DNA from 4 places in the Rhizobium changzhiense genome. Region 4 is predicted to be linked to each of the others. Evidence: riboswitches for the same ligand, from Rfam matches in the RefSeq annotation. Region 4 holds a riboswitch; each other region holds the start of a gene.
What was found. A riboswitch is a leader RNA that binds a small molecule or an ion and turns the genes downstream of it on or off. The one in region 4 is predicted to bind cobalamin.

Region 1: linked by a shared signal. The riboswitch ahead of nrdH (glutaredoxin-like protein NrdH) and the one ahead of G9X68_RS14605 (ABC transporter substrate-binding protein) in region 4 are both predicted to bind cobalamin.
Region 2: linked by a shared signal. The riboswitch ahead of bluB (5,6-dimethylbenzimidazole synthase) and the one ahead of G9X68_RS14605 (ABC transporter substrate-binding protein) in region 4 are both predicted to bind cobalamin.
Region 3: linked by a shared signal. The riboswitch ahead of cobU (bifunctional adenosylcobinamide kinase/adenosylcobinamide-phosphate guanylyltransferase) and the one ahead of G9X68_RS14605 (ABC transporter substrate-binding protein) in region 4 are both predicted to bind cobalamin.

The regions. Positions count from the first base shown of each region.
Region 1 is NZ_JABFCQ010000013.1:11,365-14,568, reverse strand. It holds gene nrdE (class 1b ribonucleoside-diphosphate reductase subunit alpha) at 1-1,114, opposite strand, end outside; gene nrdI (class Ib ribonucleoside-diphosphate reductase assembly flavoprotein NrdI) at 1,093-1,497, opposite strand; gene nrdH (glutaredoxin-like protein NrdH) at 1,510-1,731, opposite strand; cobalamin riboswitch at 2,011-2,236, opposite strand; gene G9X68_RS31495 (heavy metal translocating P-type ATPase) at 2,637-3,204, opposite strand, start outside.
Region 2 is NZ_JABFCQ010000002.1:707,946-711,149, forward strand. It holds gene G9X68_RS12835 (DUF2865 domain-containing protein) at 1-168, shown strand, start outside; gene G9X68_RS12840 (SDR family NAD(P)-dependent oxidoreductase) at 285-1,031, opposite strand; gene bluB (5,6-dimethylbenzimidazole synthase) at 1,183-1,869, opposite strand; cobalamin riboswitch at 1,912-2,099, opposite strand; gene G9X68_RS12850 (methyl-accepting chemotaxis protein) at 2,466-3,204, shown strand, end outside.
Region 3 is NZ_JABFCQ010000002.1:863,902-867,105, forward strand. It holds gene cobW (cobalamin biosynthesis protein CobW) at 1-883, opposite strand, end outside; gene cobU (bifunctional adenosylcobinamide kinase/adenosylcobinamide-phosphate guanylyltransferase) at 888-1,397, opposite strand; cobalamin riboswitch at 1,775-2,171, opposite strand; gene G9X68_RS13620 (chloride channel protein) at 2,431-3,204, shown strand, end outside.
Region 4 is NZ_JABFCQ010000002.1:1,064,558-1,067,761, forward strand. It holds gene G9X68_RS14600 (FecCD family ABC transporter permease) at 1-171, opposite strand, end outside; gene G9X68_RS14605 (ABC transporter substrate-binding protein) at 177-1,193, opposite strand; cobalamin riboswitch at 1,372-1,627, opposite strand; gene G9X68_RS14610 (TetR/AcrR family transcriptional regulator) at 1,772-2,407, shown strand; gene G9X68_RS14615 (hypothetical protein) at 2,404-2,952, shown strand; gene G9X68_RS14620 (tetratricopeptide repeat protein) at 3,044-3,204, shown strand, end outside.

The DNA of each region.
Region 1 (3,204 bases), on a different contig from region 4:
GGAAGAATTCGCGCGCCTTGATCTTCTTCTTGGAGATACGGGCATCGTCCGCCATCTCGCGGTACTTTTCCGTCACCGAAATCTCGGTGAAGGGCACGCCATAGACGCGCTCCACGTCATAGGGCGAGAACAGGTACATATCCTCGTTGTTCTTGGCGAGCTCAAAGGTGATATCGGGCACGACGACGCCGAGCGACAGCGTCTTGATGCGGATCTTCTCGTCGGCATTTTCGCGCTTGGTATCGAGGAAGCGCATGATGTCGGGGTGATGGGCGTTGAGATAGACCGCACCCGCCCCCTGCCGCGCCCCGAGCTGGTTGGCATAGGAGAAACTGTCTTCGAGCAGCTTCATGACAGGGATGATGCCCGAGGACTGGTTCTCGATATGCTTGATCGGCGCGCCCGCCTCGCGGATATTCGTCAGCGACAGCGCCACGCCGCCGCCGCGCTTCGACAATTGCAGCGCCGAATTGATCGACCGGCCGATCGATTCCATATTATCCTCGACGCGCAGCAGGAAGCAGGAAACCAGCTCGCCGCGCTGCTTCTTGCCGGCATTGAGGAAGGTCGGCGTCGCCGGCTGGAAACGGCCGGAAATGATCTCATCGACCATGTCGCGGGCCAAGCCCTCGTCGCCGCGCGCCAGCGCCAGCGCCACCATGCAGATGCGGTCCTCATAGCGCTCGAGATAGCGCTTTCCGTCGAAAGTCTTCAGCGTATAGCTGGTGTAATATTTGAAGGCGCCGAGGAAGGTCGGGAAACGGAATTTCTTGGCATAGGCCTGGTCGAACAGATCCCGCACGAAATTGAAGGAATACTGGTCGAGAACCTCCTGCTCGTAATAACCCTCGGTGACGAGGTAATCGAGCTTTTCCCTTAGATTGTGGAAGAACACCGTGTTCTGGTTCACATGCTGCAGGAAATATTGCTTGGCAGCCATTCGATCCTTGTCGAGCTGGATCCGCCCCTCATCGTCATAGAGGTTCAGCATCGCGTTCAGCGCGTGATAGTCGAGGGTTTCTGCTGCCTTCGGCAGCCTTTCCCCGGCGGGCCGAGCAACAGTGTGATGCGGTTTTGCGCCCGCATCCCGCGTCAGAGTTGTTCCCGTGTCCAAAACCGTTCCATTCCGTGTTTGACGTTGGCGACGTCGTCTGCCGTGCCCAGCAACTCGAACCTGTAAAGGTACGGCACCTGGCATTTCTGCGAAACCACGTCGCCGGCGAGCCCGTATGTCTCGCCGAAATTGCTGTTGCCCGCGGCAATCACGCCCCGGATGTGTCCTCGGTTTTCCGCATCGTTGAGGAAACGGATCACCTGCTTGGGAACGGCCCCCTTGCCGCCGTCGCCGCTATAGGTCGGCACGATCAGCACGAAGGGTTCGCGGATATGGAACGCGTCTGCGCCACCTGCCGGAATGCGCGCCGCGCGCAATCCGAGCTTGGCGACGAACCGATGGGTATTCTCGGACCGGCTGGAATAGTAGACGATCAGGCCCATCGCTTTTCTCGATCAGGAAAGCGCGCTGATCATGTCGGGGCGAAAACCCGCCCAATGCTGCTCGCCGGCGATGACGACGGGAGCCTGCACGTAGCCGAGGCTGCGGACGCGATCGAGCGCTTCGGCATCCTGCGAAATATCGACGATGTCATAATCGACGCCCAGACGGTCGAGGGCGCGGTAGGTGGCAGTGCACTGGACACAGGCAGGCTTGCTGTAGACGGTAATAGTCATGATATTCCTCGTGACGACGCGATTGGGCGCAAGACATCGATCGGAAATCTGTCGATATCCGTCGAAAAATTCTCTGATGAATTGAACTATGCGGCTCGTTCAGCCGCTGGGCGTAATCCGCCCTCTACCTGGTGCGGGTGGCGGCCTGAACTGAGATACTAACATGACTTCACCCCGAAGTGGCTCAATGCGAAGGTTTCGGGGCGGAGGTTCGGGCCTGCGAAACGCGATGCGGACATTCCCGCAGCCATGCAACGCGACCTTCCGGACACCCCGCCCGTGGACGTTTCGTTCAAGGCAGGTCTCCTGGCTCACGGGTCAAAGCACCCTGCCCCAGCCTTCCCGGAGCATCATGCTCCAGTGACCTGAAATCGGACAGTTGCTCGCCGCTTACAGTTGCGGGGGCAGCTCCGGCATTGCCGCGCCATGATGGCGAAGCGCACCGAATTCCCGTCTTAGCCATCAATCCCTACGAATCGATGGAACCTCGAACACTAGATATAGTACGCCAATCCAAATTCGCGTCAACGGATGGTTGGTGCATTGCGTTACGGCAGGTTTGAAATCGCTACATTCCTGTGAAAAACAGGGATAACGAAAGCTTAAGAAAAACGAGCTGTGGAGAAGGCCTGAACAACGAGAGCCGGCCTGCAGCCGGCTCCCAAGCTGCAGACTGCAAAACCCGCGACGTCATCCTCGGCCTTATGCCGAGGATCTGCGCCGGTCAATTAAGCATCTGAAAATAAATGGTTTCCAGTCAAGCAATTGCAGTGGTCAGATGCTCGGCACAAGGCCGAGCATGACGGAGAAGACTTTGTCAACAAACTGAGAGCCGACCCAATTGATGACCGGCTCGGCGATTTTCGCCCGAATCGTCGGCCTTCAGACCGCCATCGGGAAAACATTCATCCCTTTACTCGAAGCAGCCTGAGCGCATTGATCGTCACCAGCACGGTGGCGCCGGTATCGGCGAGGATCGCCGGCCAGAGCCCGGTGATGCCGGCGATCGTCGTCACCAGAAACACCGCCTTCAGCCCGAGTGCGATGGTGATATTCTGCAGGATATTGCGCATCGTGCGTTTGGACAGTTCAATCATCCGCGCCACGTCGCCGACGCGTCCATGCAGCACGGCGGCATCCGCCGTCTCCAGCGCCACATCGGTGCCGCCGCCCATGGCGATGCCGATATCGGCAGCCGCCAGCGCCGGCGCGTCGTTGATGCCGTCGCCGACCTTGGCGACGACAAAGCCCTGGCGCTTCAATTCGCCGACCACCCGCTGCTTGTCCTCCGGCATCATCTCGCCGCGCCAGTCGATGCCGAGCATGCCGGCGACGGCCGCCGCCGTCCGCTTGTTGTCGCCGGTCAGCATCATCGCCTTGACGCCTGCTGATTTGAGAGCAGCGAGTCCGGCCTCGGCATCCTCGCGCGGCTCGTCGCGCATGGCGAGCAGGCCGGCCGCAACACCGTTGACG
Region 2 (3,204 bases), 360 kb from region 4:
AAGGATGCCGCAGCCGCCGCGCCGCAACCATCTGTTCCCGAGCGCCCCTATGATCCGACGCAGAACCGCGTCCGTCAGGTCGGTCCGCAGTTTCTGGCCGGCGATCAAGGCTCGATCGACCTCGCCAACCCGGCAACGCCGGGCCCGCAGCCGCAACAGCAGCAGTGATTGAACAGCTGGAACAGCGGCGGCGGAACCATAGCGACGTTGTGCCAGGGTGCATGAGATGCGGCGATGTCACGTGAACATTCGGCGGGATGTGAATGCGGGTCGCTTGAGCATGGTCAGTAGGTCGTACGACCGCCGCTCAGGTCGAACGTCGATGCGGTCGTGAAGGAATTCTCTTCGGAGAGCAGCCAGACGACCATCGAAGCGATCTCACCAAGTTCAACGAAACGATCGCGCGGAATGCGGACGCGCATATATTCGATAAACTCGGGTGTCAGCCCGTCCAATATAGGTGTCTTTGCGGTGGTCGGCGTTACCGCGTTCACGGCGATTCCCGTCTTTGCGAGTTCCTTGCCAAGAGACTTGGTGAAGCCCAGCACACCAGCTTTCGCTGCGCTGTAGGCGGCGATGTTCGGATTTCCTTCCTTGCCCGCAACCGAGGAGATGTTCACGATCCGCCCGTAGTCGCGCTTTAACATGACTGGAACGACGTGCCGGCAACAATTGAAGGTTCCCGTGAGGCAGACATCGATGACGTCTTTCCACTCGCTGACATCGTATTCGATCGCGGGCTTTACCGGACCGGTAATCCCGGCGGAATTGACGAGCCCGTCGATACGGCCAAAAATCTCTTCGGTCGTCGCCGCCGCGTTTTTCACTGATACGGGATCTGCGACGTTGACGCCGAAAGCGACCGTACCGGATCCGAGAGCGGAAGCGCTGTCCTTCGCCAGGTTTTCGTTCAGGTCCCAGATGGCCACCTTGCCACCAGACTGGATGACGCGCTCTGCGATAGCATAGCCGATGCCGCGCGCACCGCCTGTGATCACGATGATCCGCTCCTTCAAGTCGATCATGTTCATTGGGCCGTTATCCTCCGATTGAGCCGCAGATAGCCGAATATCTAGTTCCGGGATTTCGCTTTCAGCGTATCGATATGAAGGTCAGGAATAAAGATATCACTCGGCCTCGCACGGCGTCGGCGATACCGGCATCGAAAGATCGCGACGCGCTTTAGGTGTTCAGTCCCCATCCATCGTAGAAGACGAGTTCATCGAGCGGCAGCCGCTGCCGCCAGCCTTTGACGGAGAGTTCCGGCTCGTCATAGAGGCGATCGACGAAACCGGCACAGAGCCAGGCGACCACCTCGATATGCTCGGGTATGCCGAGAATTGTTCTCAGGTCGCCGTCGCGAAAAATGCTGACCCAGCCGATGCCGACCCCTTCCGCCCGCGCCGCAAGCCAGAGATTCTGGATGGCGCAGACTGTGGAATAGCTATCCATCCTGGAATTGTGCGTGCGCCCCAGCACGACGCTGCCGCTGCGGGTGGGATCGCAGGTCACGCATATGCCGAGCGGCGCCTCGACGATACCTTCAAGCTTGAGGGCGCGGTAGGCCTGCCGCCGCTCGCCGGCAAACATCAGCGCCGCCTCGTCGTTGGCGCTCGCGAAGGCATCCCGGACGCGCGTCCGGACAGCGGCACTTTTCACCAGAATGAAATTCCACGGCTGCATGAAGCCGACGGAGGGTGCATGATGGGCTGCCGTCAGCAGCCGCCGCACAAGGTCATCCGGCAAGGGATCGGGCAGGAACTGGCTGCGAACGTCGCGCCGCGTCATGATCGCATGATAGACGGCCTCGCGTTCGGCCAAGGAAAAACCGGACGCCGCCGAAAGGGCATCCTCATCAAAGGGTCGCATCGTCAAATCCCCAACAACGCAACCGCTCCGCCGTCCGCGCGGATCGGTCTATCTAGTCAGGCCGGTCTTCTGACTCGGCGTCATCCGTCTGCCGCAGCCTTCCCGGCGAGAAGCCAGTGGCGAGATGAAGCGGCAAACGTAGGCCTTACAGCGTTGGGCACGTTCCGGCCTTGCACCGGATTCCCGATTCTCCCGCCTTACCGGCGGGCACCTGACGGCGCATCTATTTCAGCAAACCGGCGCGGCGGCAAGCCGCGAACCAGATGGTTGATTCTAGCCGCGCGCCAAGCGGTGCCATCTGTCTCTTTTCTTCGGCCGAGGCGTAGGGAACACGGACGCGCGACCTACCTCTTCTCCCCAGCGGGGCGAGGCAGATCTCCAATGGGCGTGATAGCGAAATAACACGCGTGTGCTCCGACATCCCTTCTACTTTATGATTTATTCACATATCAAATACACACTGCGTTTTGCGCGTTTTGGGTCGCTATCAGGACATGGGCATGAGCGCTCGTGATGTGACCGTCAGCGTCGATGCCCGTATTGAGACGCCGGTCGGGAACATGTCCGACTGAGCCGCAATTCTAGGCCGCCGCGGAATGTTCCAATTTTTGAAAACGATGCCTCTGACAGCCAAGCTGGCGGCGATTATCGTTGCCGTCAACCTCTGCGGCATTTCCGCTTTCGCCACCTATACGTGGATGTACGAAACCCGGGCATTGATCGATGGCGCCAAGGCCAACTGGTCCAAGGATGCGGAGCAGTTTGCCTCGCTAGCCGCCGGCGGCGTGAAATGGGGGAAGGCGAACGCCGTTCGCGAGGCTTATTCGCTCTATCGCGACGACCCCTCGCTCGATCTTGTGCAATTCGCCGCATTCAACGCGGAGCCTGCCGCCGTCGACACCTGGACACGGGACGGCATCAACGGTCTGCCCGCACCGGCGGATCTGGCGAAAGGCCTGAGTGCGAAGCCGGAAAAGACGACCATCGATGACGGCGGGTTATCTGCCGGCGTGGTGACGATTACCGCGCCGCTCCCGCTGGACAAGTCAGGCAAGATCACCGGTTATATCGTCACCAACTGGTCCGTCGAAAAAATCGCTTCCGAAGTCAAGCAGAAGGTTCTCGTTTCGCTGCTCACGCAGTTCGTGATCACCGCCTTGGCCGTCATCGCCTTCCTTCTTGCCATGCGCAGCCTCGTTGGCCGGCCGATCCGGATCATCAGCGAACGGATCAGCGCCTTGCAGAAAGGCGATCTGGCTTCTCCCGTCACCTACAAGGAAAATGGCGACGAGATCGGCTTTCTGGCGCGTGCCTTGGAAGTTTTCCGCCACGAGG
Region 3 (3,204 bases), 200 kb from region 4:
GCTTGCCTGACACATCGACAAAGCCCTTGAGGCGCAGCACGTCATGCGCAGCGATGATCGTCTTCAGCGACTCGATAAAGCCGGCGGGATCGGCAACCGGGCCGAGATCGACGACGAAGCTGTCGAATTCATCATGGTCGTGCGGCGCACCGTCTTCATGCTCCAGCTCGTGATGCGACTTGCGATTGGCGACATCGTCCTCCGTGCCGATGCCGAGGCCGAGCAGGATGCCGGCCGACACCTCGCCATTCCTCGCTTCGATCATCACGGGTTTGCGCGCCGTGCGGGAGGCGACCTCGTTGCGCACCCTGATAAGGCCGGCAGCGTCGATCAAGTCTGTCTTGTTGAGCACGATGAGATCGGCGCAGGTGAGCTGATCCTCGAACAGTTCCTCGATCGGGCTTTCGTGATCGAGCGATTCATCTTCGGCACGGCGCGCGTCGACGGCATCATGATCGTCGGCAAAGCGGCCAGCGGCAACAGCCGCGCTGTCGACCACCGTGATGACGCCGTCGACGGTCACCTGGGTGCGAATGTCGGGCCAGTTGAAGGCGGCGACCAGCGGCTGCGGCAGGGCGAGACCGGAAGTCTCGATGACGATATGGTCGGGCCGCTGTTCGCGCTCGAGCAGCTTCGTCATCGTCGGAATGAAGTCGTCGGCGACGGTGCAGCAGATGCAGCCGTTGGTGAGTTCGATGATGTCGTCCTCGGTGCAATTCTCCGCACCGCAGCCCTTCAGCACGTCGCCGTCGACGCCAAGATCGCCGAACTCGTTGATAATCAGCGCAATCTTCTTGCCGCCGGCATTGGTGAGCAGGTTGCGGATCATCGTCGTCTTGCCGGCACCGAGGAAGCCGGTGATCACGGTTGCGGGAATCTTCATTAACTTAACCCTTCATTTTCAGCGGCAGGCCTGCCGCGATGAAATAGACCTCAGTGGCTTTCGCCGCGATCGATTGGTGCAGCCGGCCGGCATGATCGCGAAAATCCCGCGCCATGCGATTATCCGGCACGATGCCGAGACCGACCTCGTTGGAAACGAAAACGAGCCGCGCCTTCGCGGCGGACAGGAAATCGGCAAGCGCGGCAAATTCCGCCGCCATGTCGCGCTCCTCGATCATCAGATTGGTGACCCAGAGCGTCAGGCAATCGATCAGCACGATGCGCCCTTCGCCGTCGATGGCAGTGAGCTTGCCGACGAGATCGATCGGCTCTTCATGCGTTGTCCAGGACGGACCCCGATCGGCCTTGTGCTGGACGATGCGCGCCTGCATCTCCTCGTCCCAGGCGCGGCCGGTCGCGAGATAGTGGCGGTCGAGGCCGGTTGCCGTGACGAGGGATTCGGCGAAACGGGATTTGCCGGAGCGGGCGCCGCCGAGGATGAAGGTGGCGGCCATACTCAAACGCCCCTCAGGGAGAGGGCGTAGCCGTGGCCTGTTCCGAATGCACCTTTCTCGGCTAATGAGGGTGTGACACCCCCCTCTGTCCTGCCGGACATCTCCCCCACAGGGGGGGAGATTGAATCGCCGAGAGCTTTTCTCCAAACAATTGATGTAGGACGACGGTCGTGCTGCTTGCCGATCTCCCTCCTTGTGGGGGAGATGTCCGGCAGGACAGAGGGGGGTACCCAGCATTCGACAAAAGCGGCCGAAAACATTCCTCTTGCAGCGCTGCTTGGAGGCGTGGCGTGCGCCGCACCAGGCCGCGCCGAATTCAATCGTTCAGCCAAGACAACCTCCGTGCTGGCAACGGGCATAGTGCCCAGGTGTGGGCTTCTCGCCCGGCACGCATGGCAGGTCTCCTGGCTCGCGGTTATCGGCCGCGATCGGGGCAGACCGGAAACCGGTCGCCCTGATCGCGCCAGCGGATCATCCTCGCCTTCCCGGCTGCATCAGTGAAAAGGTGGACGATTCGTAGACTTGAGAGGCGTCCGACCCCGGTTGATCACCATGCATATCCAGTGGCTTTTCCGGCATGTCGCCCATCCCGCCCGCTTGCATGATTGCAAGCCGCCGGCCGGAAGGGCCTGATGCCGGATGGAAGACCCTGACCGCTCTACAGTCGCGGGGTCGGCTGTGATGAAGGCGCCCGGCTTGGGTCCGCCCCGTCACATTCCCTCTTCATCCGGAAGGGCGCTACACCGATCCGGAACCATCCGTTATGTCAGGATGGTCAGTCGACCATCCGTTATCGGGATGGTTAGGCAAGCGCAGGGATGAAGTCAACCGGCCTTGGCGGCCGCCCGATGGCTGGCCCTGCGGCGTGACCACCCAAACACGACTTACCCTACCTAAAATATCGTCATTTATCAGAGACTTACGTCACCGAAATTTATTCAAACCGCCGGCTTTTCGCCGCAATTGCATCGCAAGCGGACTGCGCGACCATCTCTGCCCTTGACCGGGCCTCTCCCCGCCTAGTTGTCTAGCCATGCTTATGAAATTGGATCGGCGCCGTTTTCGTGCGCTGCGTGTATTCTTCGATCCGGGACGCCTGCGGGCTCTGACCCGGCGCAGCGAGGTCGGCCTGTCGCTGGCGGGCGCCGTCGTCGGCGTCATCTCGGGTCTCGCCGTCACCGGCATGAGCTACGTCTCCAACGAGCTGCATCAGCTGGTCTTCGGCATCGCCGACAGCGAAAGGTTGAGCTCGTCCGAGATCGACAACAAGCTGCTGCTGCTCACCGCCCCCGTCATCGGCGGCGCCCTGCTCGGCCTGCTGCTTTTCGTGCTGGCGAAACGGCGCAAGAAGCCGATGGTCGACCCAATTGAGGCCAATGCGCTGCATGGCGGCCGCCTGTCCCTGACCGACAGCATCATCGTTGCCGTGCAAAACCTGATCTCCAACGGTTTCGGCGCCTCGGTCGGCCTGGAGGCCGGCTATACCCAGCTTGCCGCCGGACTCGCTTCCAAATTCGGTCTGAAGCTGCAGCTTCGCCGCTCGGACCTGCGCACCCTCGTCGGCTGCGGCGCGGCGGGCGCCATCGCCGCCGCCTTCAACGCGCCGTTGACCGGCGCCTTCTATGCTTTCGAGCTGATCATCGGCACCTATACGATCGTCTCGCTGACCCCGGTCGTCGTCTCTGCCCTTGTCTCCACCCTGATCGCAAGGCTGCTCGCCGGCAGCGATTTCACCATCGATATCGGCAGCTTCGGCTCGGTCGTGCCGGCCGATTATATCCCGGCGCTGCTGCTCGGTGCTTTCTGC
Region 4 (3,204 bases):
GAGTTCGAAATTCGTTCCGAACAGCCGGTTCGAAACCGCCTCCGCCGTGGTCGCAAGCGGGATCGCGATCTCGCCGATGGAAACGGCAAGACTGATCATCATCACGAGCAGGAGAAGTGCCGCAATGGTGAGCGCGCCAAGCGCCCACCATCCCTGTTGCCTGAGCGACATTGCCTTCACTGCGCCAGGCCGAAGGACTTGATGCCGTTCGCCAATGTCTCGATACCGTCGATCGTGCGGATCGTCGGGTTCATCGACAGCGCGTCCATCATCACGAAGTGTTTGTTTTTGACCGCGTCCAGTTCCTTGGTCACAGGATCGTTTTCGAGGAAATCGACCTTGACCTTGGGATCGTCAGCGGCGTAACGGCGGCGGTCCATGGTTGCGAGCACGATCACGGCAGGGTTCGCCTGGGCGATGGTTTCCCAACCGACCAGCGGCCATTCCTCTTCCGTGGTGACGACGTTCTTCGCACCGATCGTCTTCAGGATATAGGCAGGCGCGCTGTTCTTGCCGGCAATGAAGGCGTCGCCGTTGACCTCCTTGCTGGAGAACCAGAAGACGACGGGCAGGATCTTGCCCGAGGCGCCCGATATCGAAGCGACGGCATCCGCCTCGCGCTCCTTCAGCTCGGAAATCAGCGCATCGCCGCGCTCCTTCACGTCGAACACCTCCGAGAGCTCGGCGATCTCTCGGTAGATCAGCTCCATCGTGAACAGTTCCCGACGCACGCCGTCGCCGCCATCGGTGTTGACCTTGGCGACGCAATCGGCCGGCGCGAGATAGGTATTGATCCCGAGATCCTTGAACTGCTCCCGCTTGCCGACGGACCCCTGGGCGCCGACATGCCATTCGAACTCGGCCGTCACCAGGTCCGGCTCCTGCCCGACGACGGATTCGAAGCTCGGATCATTGTCGGCGAGACGTTTGATCTTGCTGTTGGCCTCGGCATATTGCGGCAGGATAGGTCCGACCCAGACGGCCGTACCAATGATCTTGTCGGCAAGGCCGAGCGAGAAGAGTACTTCGGTCATGCCCTGGCCGATTGAAACGATCCTGGCGGGCGCCTTCTGGAATGTCACCTGCTGGCCGCAATTGGTGATGGTCAACGGATATCGGGTCGCGGCAAGGCTGGGTGCCGCAAGGCCGGCGAGCCCGAAGGCGAATGTTATGGTGGCGAGAATCTGGCGCATGGAAAACCTCGATGAAGGGAAAAATCACGGCTGTTCCGCGCATGTGCGCGGACCGAAAGCACGCTTAGGCGTGCACTAGCCGCAGGAGGCCCAATCGAGACGGATGCATGCCCGAATTCGGCGAAGGTTCAGCAGGTCAATCATATCTCTTCCTTGTCCGGGCATCCCCGCCCGGTTGATTGGATCGTGATTGACGGCAGGTCTCCTGGCTTGCGGATATCCGTCGTTTCATCCTCCTTCCCGCGATATCTCGCAGTGGCAGGGCCATGAGCCCTTCAGAGATGGCCAGTCGCTGGCCACTCCTGAGATGATCGACAATCCGCTTACAGTTGCGGGGGCAGCCACGGTCTCGGTCCCTGCTGGGTCGTCCTCACCGTGTTCCCTATTAATCCCCTTGGAGTCATCTTCAGGGAACCGTCGCGCCCAATTACGTCGCCTGCCCACCCGGCGTCAATAACTATTCCCCGCCCATTGTGCCGCCTCACCGATAAATAGGCTTCAGTCGCCTTCACCGCGCAAACCGCCGGTTGCCAAAAGACGCTTGACAGTAATGCTGCCATTATGGCATTAATACTGCCATGAATAAAGTGACACCGCCTCGCCCCACGGCCCGCGAAGAGTTGGCGACCATCACGCAGGACCGCATCATGGAAGGTCTTGCCGCCCTGTTGCGCGCCGGTAGCGACGAGGTCACCTTCGATCTTGTCGCCCGCCAGTCCGGCGTGCCGCAGCGCACGCTCTATCGCTATTTCGCCAACAAGGAGACGCTGCTCGGCGCGTTCTGGCACTGGGTCAATGCGCTGATCTCCGTGCCGGCGCTGCCGGCTTCGCCTGAGCAAGTGGTGGCGCATATTCCCGAGCTCTTTTCTGCCTTCGACCGCGACGAGCCGCTGGTGAGAGCCATGCTGCACAATCCCCATGGCCGCGCGGTGCGGCTCGCCCATGCCAAAGCGCGGCGCGAGAAGTTTTCGATCGCGCTGCGCGATGTCACCGGGACGATTCCCTCAGAAGATGCCCAGCATCTGCTCGCCGCTGTGACAGCCCTCTGCTCGGCTTCGGGATGGGAGAGCATGAAAGATAACTGGAGCCTGTCGGGCGCTGAAGCCGCGAAGGCCGCGCAATGGGCCGTGCAGGCCCTGATCGATGATGCCCGCCGGCTTTCCCGCGGACCCGAGGGCCGCCAGCCGGCAACAATGGAAGGAGACGCGCGATGATTCATCACATGTCGTTCGGCGCGCGCGATCCCGGTCGCGTCGCCCGCGTGCTGGCGGAACTTATGGAGGCGACCGCGCTGCGGCCGCCGACCCCGCCCTTTCCATATAGTGCCTGGCTCGTCGTATCAGGCGATACGCAAGGCTCCTTCCTCGAGATCCTGCCCGCCACCGCAGTCTTCGATCCGGACGCGCCGCTCGGTATCCGCCAGCGCCCCGCCACCTTCGAGCCGGTGACCGCCCATGTACTGGTCAGCGCGGCAGTGGATGCCGCCGCGATCGAGGCTGTCGCCATCGGCGAAGGTTGGCGCGCCGAGCAGGTGGAAACCGGCCTCTTCCGGATCGTCAAGCTCTGGGTCGAAGGCAACATCCTGGTCGAATTCCTGGCAAAGGGTGACGCCGATCGTTACATCGAAGCCTTCGGCCCCTTGGGTCTCCCCTCGCTCGACGGCAAATTGCGCGACCTCGAGGCAAAGCTTGGCGATGCCCTCGCGCAGAAGCTGCCGCCTGGCGTGCTGGAAAAAGCGCTGGGGCATCCGCGGGCGTAGTCGTTGCCGGATCTGCGTCACGACGGATTGCGGAAGGCTGGCGCCCGACATAGCTTTGGCGCCACCGATTTCAACGAGGTTTGATGTAGCAATGAGCAATCCGGATAGCGCCGATCTCGCCGCCGCAAGGATAGACGCAATTCGCCAAGCAGCCGAGAAAGGCGATGCGCAAGCACAATTTGAATTGGGCCACATGACCGCACGCGGTGAAGGTGTCACCCGCGATAAAGCAGAAGGCGCAAGATGGATCGG